One region of the Pseudactinotalea sp. Z1732 genome, then DNA from elsewhere that is predicted to be linked to it. Evidence: riboswitches for the same ligand, from Rfam matches in the RefSeq annotation. Region 1 holds a riboswitch; the other holds the start of a gene.

What was found. A riboswitch is a leader RNA that binds a small molecule or an ion and turns the genes downstream of it on or off. The one in region 1 is predicted to bind S-adenosylmethionine.
Region 2: it holds a riboswitch for S-adenosylmethionine, as region 1 does, so the genes downstream of both, ACPL7H_RS13645 (methylenetetrahydrofolate reductase) here and ACPL7H_RS04490 (hypothetical protein) in region 1, are expected to answer to the same signal.

The regions. Positions count from the first base shown of each region.
Region 1 covers NZ_JBMPQC010000002.1:137,190-144,860, forward strand. The annotation lists gene ACPL7H_RS04465 (hypothetical protein) at 1-160, opposite strand, end outside; gene rplU (50S ribosomal protein L21) at 482-790, shown strand; gene rpmA (50S ribosomal protein L27) at 814-1,071, shown strand; gene obgE (GTPase ObgE) at 1,179-2,666, shown strand; gene proB (glutamate 5-kinase) at 2,761-3,906, shown strand; SAM riboswitch class IV at 4,053-4,166, shown strand; gene ACPL7H_RS04490 (hypothetical protein) at 4,452-5,456, shown strand; partial or broken gene ACPL7H_RS04495 (cytidine deaminase family protein) at 5,619-5,774, opposite strand; gene ACPL7H_RS04500 (hypothetical protein) at 5,737-6,006, shown strand; gene ACPL7H_RS04505 (glutamate-5-semialdehyde dehydrogenase) at 6,003-7,295, shown strand; gene ACPL7H_RS04510 (hypothetical protein) at 7,507-7,668, shown strand.
Region 2 covers NZ_JBMPQC010000007.1:104,577-112,247, forward strand. The annotation lists gene icmF (fused isobutyryl-CoA mutase/GTPase IcmF) at 1-787, opposite strand, end outside; gene ACPL7H_RS13640 (MarR family winged helix-turn-helix transcriptional regulator) at 841-1,359, opposite strand; SAM riboswitch class I at 1,511-1,611, shown strand; gene ACPL7H_RS13645 (methylenetetrahydrofolate reductase) at 1,670-2,590, shown strand; gene metE (5-methyltetrahydropteroyltriglutamate--homocysteine S-methyltransferase) at 2,667-4,991, shown strand; gene ACPL7H_RS13655 (YtxH domain-containing protein) at 5,098-5,406, shown strand; gene ACPL7H_RS13660 (HNH endonuclease family protein) at 5,453-6,178, opposite strand; gene ACPL7H_RS13665 (VIT1/CCC1 transporter family protein) at 6,322-7,392, shown strand; gene ACPL7H_RS13670 (App1 family protein) at 7,414-7,671, opposite strand, start outside.

The sequences.
Region 1 (7,671 bases):
ACTCGATCAGTTCGGACAGGGCCTGCCAGGCCCGTGCCACCCGCTCCCGGGCGTGCACGAAGGGGTCACCGGGAAGTGCCAACAGCAGTTGCGTCGTCGTGCGCGGGTAGTGAGCCGGCAGCACCGGAGGGCGCAGCGGATCCATCGTTGAGTCAGGCATCGCCCGCCAAGATTAGCGCCCGGCAGTGCCGAACCGGCCCCACAGCAAAGGGCAGACCAGCCCATTGCGTGGCGCTGCCCCGTGTGCTGGTGCCCGGTGGGCCCGGAGCGGTGAACCTCACAGTCAGAGGCCCACATCACAGGGCGTGGGGTTTGCTCGCACTGCCCCGTTCGCGTAACCTTGGGCGTCGGTGCCTCGTGCGCCGCAACCCTTCGCATGCGCTGTGATCCTCGTGTGCCCGCCCGCTTCGTGCCGGGGCCGGCTGCAGATATCCAGCCTCGAAGGACCTCAGATGTTGTCCGCGAGAAGGAATGAGCAAACGTGGTGTACGCGATCGTCAAGGCCGGTGGCCGGCAGGAGAAGGTGTCCGTGGGTGACATCGTGGTCGTGGACCGGCTCTCCGGTGGCGCGGGCGACTCCGTGGAACTCACCCCCGTGCTGGTGGTGGACGGCGAGAAGGTGACCACCGACGCCGACGCACTGGCCAAGGTGACAGTCTCCGCCGAGATCGTCCGGGACGAGAAGGGCCCGAAGATCACGATCGGTAAGTACAAGAACAAGACCCGTTATCGCCGTCGGGCCGGTCATCGCCAGAAGTTGACCCGCCTGAAGGTCACCGGCATCGCCTAACACTCCCAGGAAGCAGGTACGTCATGGCAACGAAGAAGGGCGCGAGCTCTACCCGGAACGGCCGCGACTCCAACGCACAGCGGCTGGGAGTCAAGCGGTTCGGTGGGCAGGACGTCAAGGCCGGTGAGATCCTGGTGCGGCAGCGCGGCACCAAGTTCCACCCCGGCATCAACGTGGCTCGCGGTAGGGACGACACCCTCTACGCGCTGTCCGCAGGACAGGTTCAGTTCGGAAGCCGGCGGGGCCGCAAGGTCGTCGACGTCACGCTTGTGGACGCCTGAGATTCGACATCGGCGGGGGCGCACCGGCTAGCAGTCGGGGCGCCCCCGCTTTCGTATTCCCAGCCGGTTCCGGCGCCCGATCCACAACCACCGCCAGGAGGGTCGTGATGGCCAGTTTCGTCGACCACGTGATGCTGCACGTTCGCGGCGGTGACGGCGGCAACGGCTGCGTGTCGGTGCACCGGGAGAAGTTCAAGCCTCTGGGGGGCCCAGATGGCGCCAACGGCGGACCTGGCGGTGACGTGATCCTGCGGGTGGACAGCCAGGTCACCACGCTGCTGGACTACCACCACTCTCCGCACCGCCGCGCCGGCAACGGCACCCAGGGGATGGGGGACAACCGCACCGGCAAGAAGGGTGAGCACCTGGTCCTCGCTGTCCCCGACGGCACCGTGGTCAAGACCGCCAAGGGCGAGATCCTGGCCGACCTGGTCGGCCACGGCACCGAGTACGTCGCCGCGGCCGGGGGTAACGGCGGGCTCGGCAATGCCGCCCTGGCCTCGCGCAAACGCAAGGCTCCCGGATTCGCCCTGCTCGGGGAACCCGGGCAGGAGCGGGACCTGGTACTGGAACTCAAGACCGTGGCCGATGTGGCTCTGGTCGGCTTCCCCTCGGCGGGCAAGTCCTCCCTGATCGCGGCGATGAGCGCGGCGCGGCCCAAGATCGCCGACTACCCGTTCACCACTCTGGTACCGAACCTGGGAGTGGTCCAGGCCGGACAGGCCCGGTTCACGATGGCCGACGTGCCCGGGTTGATCCCCGGCGCCTCCCAGGGCAGGGGCTTGGGCCTGGAGTTCCTGCGACACATCGAGCGGTGTGCCGTGATCGTCCATGTGCTGGACTGCGCCACCCTGGAGCCGAACCGGGACCCGATCAGCGATCTGGACGCGATCGAGGCGGAACTGGATGCCTACAGTGCCGACGTCGGAATCGAAGGTGGCCGGGTGCCGCTGGCGCAGCGCCCCCGGTTGGTGGTGCTGAACAAGGTGGACGTGCCCGAGGCCCAGGACCTGGCCGATCTGGTGCGGCCCGACCTGGAGGCCCGTGGCCTGGAGGTGTTCGAGGTCTCCGCGGTAGCGCGCAAGGGCCTTCGGCCGCTGTCCTTCAGACTGGCCGAGATCGTGCAACAGGCCCGCGATGCCGCCCCACCGCCGGAGCCAACCCCGACGGTGCTGCGCCCCCGCGCGGTGGACGAAACCGGGTTCGCTGTCACCCGGCGCAGGAGTGACCACGAGTACTTTCTGATCACCGGAACCAAACCAGAGCGTTGGGTGCGCCAGACCGACTTCGCCAACGATGAGGCCGTGGGTTACCTCGCCGACCGGCTGGCCCGCCTGGGAGTGGAGGAGGCGCTGTTCGAAGCGGGCGCCACCCCGGGTGCGGAGGTCGTGATCGGTGACGGCCCCGAGGGCGTGGTCTTCGACTGGGAGCCGACCATGATGACCGGCCCCGAACTCCTGGGCGCTCGCGGCTCCGACGTGCGTCTGGAGGAGCGGCAGCGGCCTACTCGGGCGGAGAAACGCGAGGAGTTCCACAACCGGATGGACGCCAAGGCTGCCGCTCGCGAGGAGTTGTGGATCGACCGGGAGCAGTGAGGTCACCTCATCGGCGCGCACCGAACGGGGCCCGGGGCGCCCAGTACATGGACGGTCCCGTCCGAATCGTGATCGGGTGCGCCACAATGGTGCCGTGACCAAGACCGTGACGGACCGGCGTGAACTGGGGGACCCCGGTCGCGCCCGACGAGTCGTGGTCAAGATCGGCTCCTCCTCGCTCACCGACGCGGCTGGGCGGCTGGATGTACACAAGCTCACCGCGCTCGTCGAGGTCCTGGCCGGTCGCCGAGCCGCGGGTGGGCAGGTGGTGCTGGTCTCCTCCGGGGCCATCGCCTCAGCGCTGGGCGTCCTCGGGCTCAGCGGCCGGCCCCGGGACCTGGCAACCGCCCAGGCCGCGGCCAGCGTCGGGCAAGGGCTCTTGATGGCGCACTACACGCGCGCGTTCGGTGCCCACGGGCTCACCGTCGGCCAGGTGCTGCTCACCGTGGAGGACGTGGTGCGCCGGGCACATCACCGCAACGTCCAGCGCAACGTCGAACGACTGCTGGCGCTGGGAGTGGTGCCGGTGATCAACGAGAACGACGCCGTGGCCACCCAGGAGATCAAGTTCGGTGACAATGACCGGCTGGCCGCTCTGGTCTCGCACCTGTCCAAAGCCGACGCCCTGGTGCTGCTCACCGACGTCGACGCCCTGTACGATCGCTCGCCCCGGCTGCCCGGTGCCCGGCGGATCGCACGCGTGCGGGACCGACGAGACCTGGAGGGCATCGAGGTCACCGCACGAGGCGGGGCGGTGGGCACCGGGGGCATGGTCTCGAAGTTGGAGTCCGCCGCGATCGCCTCCGGCGCCGGGATCCCGGTGGTGGTGACCGCGGCACACAATGCCGGGGCCGTGTTGTCCGGTGAGGACGTGGGCACCTGGTTCGAGCCGGCCCGACGGCGCACCAATGCCCGGCGGCTGTGGCTGGCCCACGCCGCGCACACCGGAGGTTCGATCAGCGTCGACGAGGGTGCGGTGCAGGCGATCACTGCCGGGAAGAAGTCGCTGCTGGCGGCCGGCGTGGTGGACGTGACGGGGGAGTTCGACGCCGGCGACCCGATCGACGTGCTGGATCCAGCCGGCCGGGTGGTGGCTCGAGGCTTGGCCTCCTACAGCGCTGAGGAACTCCCTGCGCGTCTGGGCCGCACCTCGGTGCAGATGCGGGAGCAGTTCGGCCCGGATAGTGCCCGCGCGGTGGTGCACCGGGATGACCTGGTGGTGCTGGACCGCACCGACTGAGGCCGGCGAGGCGGTCGCATCAGCCGACGGCGCGCTCCGGCGTCTCGGACTGGGACCGCGTCGTGGCGACCGAATGCGCAGCCCTTAGGTAGTTGACACGGCAAGATAGTTGACACGGCAACTATCCGACTCATAGGTTGATCCCAGGTTCAGAGCGTCAGCGCCAAGTCCCGGCTTGCTGACCGGCAACCCCCCGCGCGGCGGGGTGCTCCGGGAGATGACCTGGCCGCGGGCCACATGGCCCCCGGCAAGCGCATCACCGCTCCCCGCGGTGCAGACAGAAGGATGAAGACAGCGATGCACACCGACAGGACCCTTGCGTACCAGCGACGCCACGTCTCCTGTGTGATGTGTGCGATGTGTTGCTGCTTCATGTCGGCCTGAGCCGACACCTCAACCGGCAGCCTCGGGCCCTCTGACGGCCCCTCGGCGCCACCCCTCAGCCGGTCGGTGCGCACCTGAGCCCGATGCGTGACACACCGGGCGTGCGACCCGCGCTGAGGCAGCAATGTTGAGCCCTTTCTTGCACCGAGAGTGAGCACCCCATGTCTGCTGTACCTGCATCTGTGAACGAGACCGCGTCCCTGGTCGGATTGGATCTGTCCAATGCCGGCGCGCCCCGGGACTGGCAGCGCGAGCGCAACGCCGAGACCGAGCAATTCATCATGGGCCGCCTGGCCGGCCTGGCCTCCCTCGCCGACCGGGGCGGGGTGGACCTGATCTCGCTGGATGAGACATTCCGGCTCGGTGGTAAGCGGCGCCGGGACGCCTGGCTGGACGGGGCGCTGGCTACCTCCCGCCTTGCCCGGCACACCACCCGGGCCGCCCTGGTGGCCACAGTTCCGCTGGGCATCACGCGCCCCGAACACGTCGCTGGTGCCATCGCCTCGGTGCACCGGGCCAGTGCCCAGCGCGCGGGCTGGCAGCTCGAGCAGGGCGCCACCGCCCAGGGCACCGGTGCGCGCACGGTGGATGCGGTGCTGGACGCGCCGGTGGCCGCCCCCCGCAAGCGCACCGTGGATGATGTGGTTCGCGAACCGGTCCGTCCACTGGTGGTGGTACCGGTGCGCAACGGTGTGGACGCCGAGCTGGCTGCGGCGCGCGCTGACGTGGCACGGCTGTCGGTGGCAACCCTGGAGGAGGCCCGTGCCGCCCGGGCTGCGATCCGTGAAGCGGCAATCGAGTGGGGCCGGGCACCCGGTGACGTCAAGGTGTTGGTCGATGTGCACACGGTGATCTCCGCCGATCGGGCCAGCGCACAGGCACGCTGGGACCTGCTGTCCTCACTGGAATTGCCTTCCGGGCTGCCGGCTCTGCGCACCATCGGGACCGCCGAGGACCTCGCCACGCTCTGGAACGCGTGGGTCCGGGCCGGCGGAGCCGACGGGTTCACCGTGGTGCCGGCCTCGGTACCCACCGATGTGGTGGCTCTGGCCCAGGACCTGCTGCCGGCGCTGACCGAACTCGGGCTGCGTACGCCGGCGACGGCTCCGGTCACGCCCGCGGCGACGCCTGCTCGCTCCCGGCGTGCCCCGGTGCGGGTGCGATGAGCCGTCCTTCTCAGGCGGTCCGGCCGGCCAGTCGTTCTCGGGCAACAGGTCGCGTAGCGGTGCCGAGCGCCCCGGGCCGAGGATCACCTGGGTGTCGATGTTCGCCGGGTCGATCTGTCGGATGAACTCGCGGCAGCGTCCGCACGGTGAGACCACGTGCAGGGTGCCGGCCTCATCGCGCCACACTGCCACGATCTGGGCGATACGGAACTCTCCGGCCGTCACCATCGCGGCGATAGCGGCGTGTTCGGCGCAGAAGCCGGTTCCGCACGGGGTGTCGATGCACACCCCTGAGTACCGCGCTCCGGCGGCCGTCACCAGGGTGGCTGCGACATCACCCGACTTCCGGTCCTCCGCCTCGCTGGGGTTCAGGTATTCCTGGGCCGAAGCGATCAGGGAGGAGAACGACGCGGTGTCCATAGGCACGATCCTAGAGGGAACCGGTGTGGCAGCCCTCGCCGGTTCCCGTGGCGGACGGGCCCGGATCGACGGCCGCAGCGCACCGGCCGCGGCCTGGGAGCGCGGCGGCGGCGTAGGCTTGGCTGCATGACTCAGACGACGGCGCAGCCCGCTGCGGACGTGACGGCGCAGGTGCAGCAGGTGGCCACCGACGCGAAGGTGGCCGCCCGCGACCTGGCGCGGGCCACCCGGGCCACCAAGGACGCCGCGCTGCACCGGATGGCCGATGCGTTGGTGGGTGCCTCCGAACGGATCGTGGCTGCCAACGATGTGGACGTGCGCCGGGAGGAGGCCGGCGGGATGAGCCCGGGCCTGCTGGACCGGCTCACCCTGGACGCCGGCCGCGTCGAGGGGATCGCCGAGGCGTTGCGGGACCTGGCCGCCCTGCCGGACCCGGTGGGAGAGGTGTTGCACGGTTCCACGTTGCCCAACGGGTTGCGGGTGCGGCAGGTGCGGGTACCCATGGGCGTGGTGGGCATGATCTACGAGGCACGCCCGAACGTCACAGTCGATGCCGCCGGCCTGGCACTCAAGAGCGGGAACGCGGTGGTGCTGCGCGGGGGTTCGGCCGCCGCGCAGTCCAACCAGGAGATCGTGGCGGTCCTGGGTGAGGCACTGGAGCAGGCCGGCCTGCCCGCTGACCTGGTGCAGTCCATTGACGCCTACGGGCGCGCCGGCGCCCAGGCGCTGATGCGGGCCCGTGGGCTCATCGACGTACTGATCCCCCGCGGCGGGGCCGGACTGATCCAGACGGTGGTGACCGAATCCACGGTGCCGGTGATCGAGACCGGGGTGGGCAACTGCCACCTGTACGTCGATGCCGGCGCGCCGCTGGATCAGGCGCTGTCCCTGTTGCTGAACTCCAAGACCCACCGGTTAGGGGTGTGCAACGCCCTGGAGACCCTGCTGGTCCACGCCGAAGCCGCTGCGGACTTCATGCCCGCGGCCCTTGACGCCCTGGACGGCGCCGGGGTGCGGATCCACGGTGACGAGCGCACCCGCACCCTGGCCCCGGGCAACGTCGAGGTGCTCCCGGCGACCGAGCAGGACTGGTCCACCGAGTACCTCAGCGCCGACCTGGCCGTGGCCGTGGTCGATGACATCGATGCCGCCCTGGAGCACATCCGCACCTACTCCTCCGGGCACACCGACGCCATCTGTACCACCGACACCCGGAGTGTGGCACGGTTCACCACCGAGGTGGATTCAGCCGCCGTGATGGTTAATGCCTCCACCCGGTTCACCGACGGCGCCCAACTCGGCCTCGGCGCGGAGATCGGGATCTCCACCCAGAAACTGCACGCACGCGGACCGATGGGCCTGACCGAGTTGACCACCACCACCTGGGTGGTGGAGGGAGACGGGCACATCCGAACCTGAGCGGCTGACGGTGAGGCGCATCCGCGCAGGCCTGCCCGGACCGCGGCGTGGCCCGGCAGGTGGTCGGCGTCAGCTGGGCGGTAGAGTTGTGTCTCGGATGATCGACGGCGCAGCGCCCCTGGTATGGCGCGCGTCACCGGGGTGGTAGGAACCCGGGCGGGAACGTGCGAAACTGTGGCTGTAGAGCCAGGAACAGAGAGGACCGGAGTCGATGAGCAGTTCGCTGCTGACCTTCACCGCATTGGCCGCTGAGGCATCGAACATGCCCATGCCGCCCGTGGGGTATGGAGTAGTGTCCATCACCATCTTGATGTTCCTGCTCTTGGTGACGCTCGCCTTCCGCTCGGTTGGTACCCGCCAGCGTCACAAGTGAGAC
Region 2 (7,671 bases), on a different contig from region 1:
AGTAGGTCTGCTCACCGCCCAGGGCGTTCATCCGGATCCGGTCGGCCAGCAGCGCACCACCGCCCTTACGCCGCGTGGGGTCGATGGCCAGCACCGCGATGCGTAACCGGTCGCCCTGGTCCACCCGGAAGCGGCGCAGCACCTCATCGGTCAGGGACGACTTGCCCGAACCGCCGGTGCCGGTGATCCCGAGCACCGGGACGGTGCGCCGCCCGGCGGCCTCGACGTACCGGCCTCGGTCGGCCTCGCTGATGCGCCCCAGTTCGGCGCCGGTGACCGCCCGGGCCAGCGCCGTCCGGTCCCCGGCCAGGACGGCGTGGACGTCGGCTCCGCCGAGTTCCCACAGGTCGACGTCGGCCTGTTCGATGACCTGGTTGACCATCCCCGGCAGTCCGAGTCGTTGACCGTCCTCGGGGGAGAAGATCGTCACTCCCGATTCGCGTAGCCGAGTGATCTCCTCGGGCACGATCACGCCGCCCCCGCCGCCGACCACCTTGATGTGGCCGGCGCCGCGTTCGGCGAGCTGGTCGACGAGGTACTCGAAGTACTCCACGTGCCCGCCCTGGTAGGAGGAGACGGCAACGGCCTGGACGTCCTCCTCCAGTGCGGCTTCGGCGACCTCCTGCACCGACCGGTTGTGGCCCAGGTGCACCACCTCGGCGCCCTGGGACTGCATGATCCGGCGCATGATGTTGATCGAGGCGTCGTGCCCGTCGAACAGGCTGGCAGCGGTGACGACGCGGACCGGGTGCTCCGGCACATGCAGGGGTCGTGCTTGTTCGGTCATGGCGTCCTCGGCTCACCGTCGGGTGCGACTACTCCAGATACTAGGACATCCAACTATTCCTCGATAGGGGGTGGCTGCACCTGATCGCCGCCGTCGGCGCGCATCAGGCCCAGCAACTTCGTCAGTTCCCGAACCTGTTCGGGCGGCAGACCGGGTCGGATGAAGACCTCGGCGTTGAGCGCGCTGGTCGCCTCCTCCACGGCCGTCCTCCCGGTAACGGTCAGGGAGGCCAGCACGACCCGGCCGTCGGAGTTGCTGCGCACCCGCTCCACGTAGCCCTGCCGCACCAGCCGCTCGACCAGGCTGGTCACGCTGGTCGGGTGCACCTGCAGCAAGGAGCCCATCCGGGACATCGCCATCTCCCCTCCGGCGGCGAACGACAGTAACCGGAGCACCTCGTACCGGGCGAAGGTCAACTCCATCGGGCGCAGGACCGAATCGATGCGCTCGGCCAGCAACTGGTTGACCCGCACGATCGAGGTGACCAGGGCCATGCCGTCGGCGGCTTCAGCCCAGCCGTGCCGGACCCACTGTTGATGGGCCTGATGGATCGGGTCCCGGTCGGCGCGCACGCGACCACCCTACGGCGCAAGCCGAGTGCGTCCCGGGGCGTTGCGGACACCTCACGAGCGTCACGGCGCCAGCCAGACCGGAATCTCAGGGGATGAGACGGGCGGACTTTACTCTTGTGCCTGCCCGGCAGCAGGCCCGTAGTCTGGCTACCGACCATCCAGAGCGGCCGAGAGACCTGGCTCCACGACGCCGCAGCAACCCCCAACGGAAGCCTCCCGCGGGAAGGGTGCTCACGCCAGGACCGATGGAGTTCTTCATGCAGGCATCCCCCGACGGGCGCATCCGATGAGCACGGCTAGCCTTCTTCGTGTGCCCTCCGACCGACCGACCATCTCCTTCGAGCTCTACCCCCCGCGCTCGGAGAAGGGCGAGCGCGCCCTGGTGCGCACCCTCGCGGAACTGGCCGCGGCCCAACCGGACTTCTTCTCCATCACCTACGGCGCGTCCGGCTCCACCCGGGAGACCTCACGGGAGTTGATCCGGCGGGTCGTCACCGAGACCGAGGTCACCCCGATCGCCCACCTGACCTGTGTGGGGGCCTCCGCGGGGGAACTGCGCGGGGTGATCGAGGACCTGCTCGACGAGGGGGTGCGCGACTTCCTCGCCCTGCGCGGGGACCCGCCCGCGGGCGAACCGGACTGGGAGCCGCACCCGCAGGGGCTGACCCGCTCCAGCCAACTGGTGCGCCTGCTGCGGTCCATCGAGGCCGAACGGTTCGGCGATGCCGGTGCCACCACCGGGCAGGTGAACCCGCTGAGCATCTCGGTGGCGACCTATCCCGGCGCACTGCGCGACAAGACCGGTAACCCGGTGGTCGACCCGCGTGACATCGCCGCCCTGGTGGAGAAGCAGGAGGCCGGTGCCGACTTCGCGATCACCCAGATCTTCTACGACGCCGGGCACTACGCCGCGCTGCTGGAACAGGCCCGCTCGGCCGGGGTGCACATCCCGATCCTGCCGGGGGTGATCCCGTTGACCGACCCGCGCCGGCTGCGCAAGCTGCACCAACTCACCGGCGTACGCCCCCCCGAGGGTCTATTGGACACGCTGGATGGAGCTGCCTCCAAGCAGGAGGCCTACCGGCTGGGTCTGCAGGCCACCCGCTCGCTGGTCAACGACATCCTCGCCCTCGGGGCACCCGGCCTGCACGTGTACACCTTCAACACCGCCACGCCGGCACTGGACCTGCTCTACGGGTCCGGGCTGCGCCCGGTTCCCACCCTGGCCTGAGCCCCGGCGAGGAGCGCCCCCACCCGGCCCCGCCGTCGTCGGCTTGATCTTCAACCGCACCCGAACAGGAAGTCTCATGACACAGCACACCCCGTTCCCCGCCGCCACCATCCTGGGCTACCCCCGGATCGGCCCGGATCGCGAACTCAAACGAGCCGTGGAGTCCTTCTGGGCCGGCCGCACCGACGCCGCCGAACTGACCGCATCCGCACGCGCGCTGCGTGCGGATCTGCGCACCCGCCTGCGTGGCCTGGGTCTGGACGCCCAGGACGCCTCGATCCCCTCCGACTTCACCTTCTATGACCAGGTGCTCTCGGTGGCCGCACAGGTGGGGGCGATCCCGGCGCGGTTCGACGACCTGCGCGATCAGAACGGATCGCTGGACCTGGCCGGCTACTTCACCGTGGCCCGCGGGGAGGGTGACCGGGCACCGCTGGAGATGACCAAGTGGTTCGACTCCAACTATCACTACCTGGTGCCCGAGATCGGCCCGGAGACCGCCTTCGATCTGGTTGAGACCCCCAGCGTGGCAGCGTTCACCGAGGCCGCCGAGGACGGCGTGATCACCCGCCCGGTGCTGGTGGGTCCGATCACGTTCCTGCTGCTGTCCAAGGCCAGTGAGGCGGCCCCGGACGGCTTCAGCCCGCTGGACCGTATCGATGACCTGACCGCGGTGTACGCCCGGTGGCTGGCCGCCTTCGCCGAGGCCGGTGCTCCCTGGGTGCAGCTGGACGAGCCGGGGCTGGTCTCCGACACCTGGCCGATCTCCCGGGCCGAACTCGGCGAACTGGTCTCCCGGGTCTACACCACCCTGGCCGGGGCGAGTGAGCGACCGGCGCTGTTCGTGGCCGCGCCCTACCACCGGCTGGGCAGCGCGTTCACCCCGTTGGCCCGAAGCGGGGTGGAGGCGATCGGACTGGACCTGGTGCGCGGGGACGTCCCCGACGACGTGGCGGGTGCGGACCTGTCCGGGGTGACCCTGGTGGCCGGGCTGGTCGATGGGCACAACGTGTGGCGCACCGACCTGGACGCCGCCCACGAGAAACTCACCGCCCTGCGCGGCGCTGCCGGGCCCGAGGCCACCGTGGCGGTGTCCACCTCCACCTCGCTGTTCCACGTGCCGCACACCGTGGCCGATGAACCCCAGCTGCCCGCGCAGCTGCGGTCCTGGCTGGCGTTCGCCGATGAGAAGGTCGGTGAGGTCCGGGCCCTGGCGGCCGGGCCCGAGCGGGCCGCCGACGCGTTCGAGGCCTCCCGCGCGGTGCGGGCCAATCGGGCCGGCGCCGAGGGGGTCACGGTGCCCGTGGTGCGTGAGCGCACGGGCCGGCTGTCGAAGGCCGACTTCGCGCGCAGCGACTACCCCACCCGGCAGGCCGCCCAGCGGGCGGCGCTGGACCTACCGGAGTTGCCGACGACGACGATCGGGTCGTTCCCGCAGACCGCCGAGGTGCGGCGCGCCCGGGCGAAGGCACGACGCGGCGACATCACCGGAGAGGAGTACCTGGCGGCGATGCGCGCCGAGATCGACCGGGTGATCGCGCTGCAGGAGGAACTGGGCCTGGATGTGTTGGTGCACGGCGAGCCCGAGCGCAACGACATGGTGCAGTACTTCGCCGAGAACCTCGACGGTTTCGCGGTCACCCAGAACGGGTGGGTGCAGTCCTACGGATCCCGGTGCACCCGGCCCTCGATCCTGTGGGGTGACGTGTCCCGGCCCGAACCGATCACGGTGCAGTGGTCCACCTACGCCGCCTCCCGCACGGACAAGCCGGTCAAGGGCATGCTCACCGGTCCGGTGACGATCCTGGCCTGGTCCTTCGTGCGCGATGATCAGCCGCTGGGTGAGACCGCCAACCAGGTGGCCCTGGCGCTGCGCGATGAGGTGGCGGATCTGGAGGCGGCCGGGATCGGGCTGATCCAGGTGGATGAGCCGGCGCTTCGGGAACTGCTGCCGCTGCGCCAGGAAGAACACGAGGACTACCTGGACTGGTCGGTCAACGCGTTCCGGCTGGCTACCGCCGGCGCCGGGGACGCCACCCAGGTGCACACCCACCTGTGCTACTCCGAGTTCGGTGAGGTCATCGGGGCTATCGATGGCCTCGATGCCGACGTGACCTCGGTGGAAGCGGCCCGGTCCAAGATGGAGATCGTCCCGGACATCGCCGACTCCTCCTTCGCCCGGGGGATCGGGCCGGGGGTCTACGACATCCACTCACCCCGGGTGCCCAGCACCGCCGAACTCACCGGACTGCTCCGGATCGCGCTGGGCTCGGTGGACCCGCACCAGTTGTGGGTCAACCCCGACTGCGGGCTGAAGACCCGAGGCTATGAGGAGACCACGGCCTCACTGCGCAATCTGGTGGCCGCGGCCAGGGAGGCGCGCGCGATCGTGCAGGCCTGATCCGGCCGGGGTTCGCACCGGAGCGGCTCCAACCGCACTCCCCGGCGTGCGATCACGGCGAGCAGCGCTAGCGTGGAGGCACGAAGACAACGAGGGAGTGGATGCTATGAAGGGCAAGGTCGGGTTCGTGCTGGGCGCCGCCGTGGGATACCTGTTGGGTACCCGCGCCGGCCAGGAGCACTACGACAAGATCAAGGCGCAGGCCAAGAACGTCTGGGAGAACCCGACGGTGCAGGAAAAGGTCTCGGCTGCGGAGAGCAAGGTCGGGGAGGTCATGCGCGAGCAGGGCTCGCACGTGGCGGGAAAGATCACCGACACGGTCAAGAGCAAGTTCGGCTCCGACTCCTCCGTGGGCTCCGAGGACGTTCAGGCCCCGGCCGAGCCTTACCCGCCGGCACCGCGCCCGCACGACTGAGGTCGTCCAGAGTTCGCCGTGGCTCGCCCGGGCCGGCTGTGCGTCGTCAGCCGGCCGGGCAGGCCGTGACGATCTCGGTGAGCGCGCCCAGTTCCTCCGGGGTCACGCCCAGGCGGTAGGCGTCCTTGATCAGTACCTGCTGGACGGCGTAGGCGCAGTGAAACCGCTCATCGGAGGGCAGCCAGTGCGCGGCATCGGAGGCGCCCTTGTCCTGGTTGGCCGCTCCGTCCACCGCGATGAGGTTCCCCGGGTCATTGGCGAAGGCCAGGGCCACTGACGGCGACCAGGAATCGGCCCCCTTGCTCCACGCATCGGCCAGGGCCACCACGTGGTCGATCTGTACCGCTGAACTGGTGTCCGGGCCGCGTTCGAACTCGATCCGGTGCCCGGTGTAGGGGTCGTGCAGCACACCGGCCACCACCACGCACGGTTGCACCGGGTCGTAGGTGACCTCGGCGAGCCAGTGGGCCAGTTGATCGTTGCGGGTGTCACAGCCGTTGCCGTCCACATCGAACCACGGCGGACCGAAGTGATCGCGGTCATAGCCGGCCAGCATCCGCGGCTCGCCCACCACCGGCAGCCGGGTCAGTGCCTCCGTCGCGGCCTGCACCCGCTCGGGTGGGACCGTCCACGCCGGGGCCGGGGTCACCTGCGCCCACCACGTCGGGGCCACCAGCGCGAACACCACGCACAGCACCGCCACGGCGACGGCGTGCAGCACCCGCCGCACCAGGCCGGGCTCCCACCCCAGCAGTTCCGCCAGTCTGTTCACCACCAGGAGCCTCACAGGGCACACCCGGCCCGGGCCCGCGCCGCCGAGTCTGGTGTGGACCCCGGGATCGCCCCGGGCAACGCTGTGGACACGGGCGCGGCGCCGTCATCGGGAGTGCCCCGGGATACGCAACACTGGTCCCCATGTCCGACCCTTCCCCGCGCAGGACCCAGGTGCGCCGGTGGCGCCGGTACCTGGCCGAGGAGCAGGCCGAGGCCAAGGTCTACCGGGCGTTGGCGCAGCGCCGCAGTGGTGAGGAGGCGCAGATCCTGAACGCCCTCGCCGATGCCGAAGCGCGTCATGCCGCGCATTGGGAGCAACTGCTGGCCGACTACCCCGGCCGCGCCCGCGGCCCTTCGTTGCGGTCACGCCTGTTGATCCTGCTGGCCGGATGGTTCGGCTCGGTCTTCGTGCTCGCCCTGGCCCAGCGTGCCGAGTCGCGTTCGGCCTATGCCGAGGACGACGACGCCACCGACGCCATGGCCGCTGACGAGCGGATCCATGCCGAGGTGGTGCGTTCGCTGGCGGTGCGGGGCCGGGCCAGGATGTCCGGCTCGTTCCGGGCCGCGGTGTTCGGGATGAACGACGGGCTGGTCTCCAACCTTGCTCTGGTGCTGGGGATCGGCGCAGCAGGCACCTCCACGAACGTCATCCTGCTGGCCGGGCTGTCCGGGCTGCTCGCCGGGGCGTTGTCGATGGCGGCGGGGGAGTACGTCTCGGTGCAGTCCCAGCGGGAACTCGTCGATGCCTCCGCCCCGAGCCCGTCGGCCCATACCGTGATCGAGCACCTGGATGTCGACGCCAACGAACTCGCCCTGATCTACCGCGCCCGGGGGATGCCGGAGCAGGAGGCGCAGGCCCGGGCCGCCGAGCGCCTTGCGGTGGCCGACCCGCAACGCCAGCAACCACTCGGGGCCGGCTCGGCACCCGTCGAGCTCGGCTCGGCCCTGGGTGCGGCGGTGGCCAGTTTCTTCTTCTTCGCCACCGGGGCGATCATCCCGGTACTGCCCTACCTGTTCGGGGCCAACGGGCTGTTGGCGGTGCTGCTGGCCGCGCTGCTGGTCGGGGTTGCGCTGGTGGTCACCGGCGCGACCGTGGGCCTGCTGTCCGGATCCTCGCCCTGGCTTCGGGCGCTGCGGCAACTGGGCATCGGGTGGGGTGCGGCAGCGGTCACCTACGCGCTGGGGCTGGCCTTCGGTGCGGTGATCGGCTGAGCGGCCGAAAGGTCCGCTCTCTCAGTCCGGGGGCGCTGCGTCCGCCAGGGCGTTGAGGACCTGGGGGGCCAGGGCCACACCGTCCCCACCCAGGAACTGGGGCGCGCCCCGCATCCCGCGGCGCCGGTCGGCGTCGGGGAGGGCCACCGGGGTGCCGTGGGACAGGATCTGCTCGCCGGGGGTGAGCTGGCGGATCGCGATCGCCGCCACTGCCCCGGGGAACTCCTGGGCGAACTCGGCGTAGATCGCCGGATCGCGCTGACCGTCATCGCCCACCAG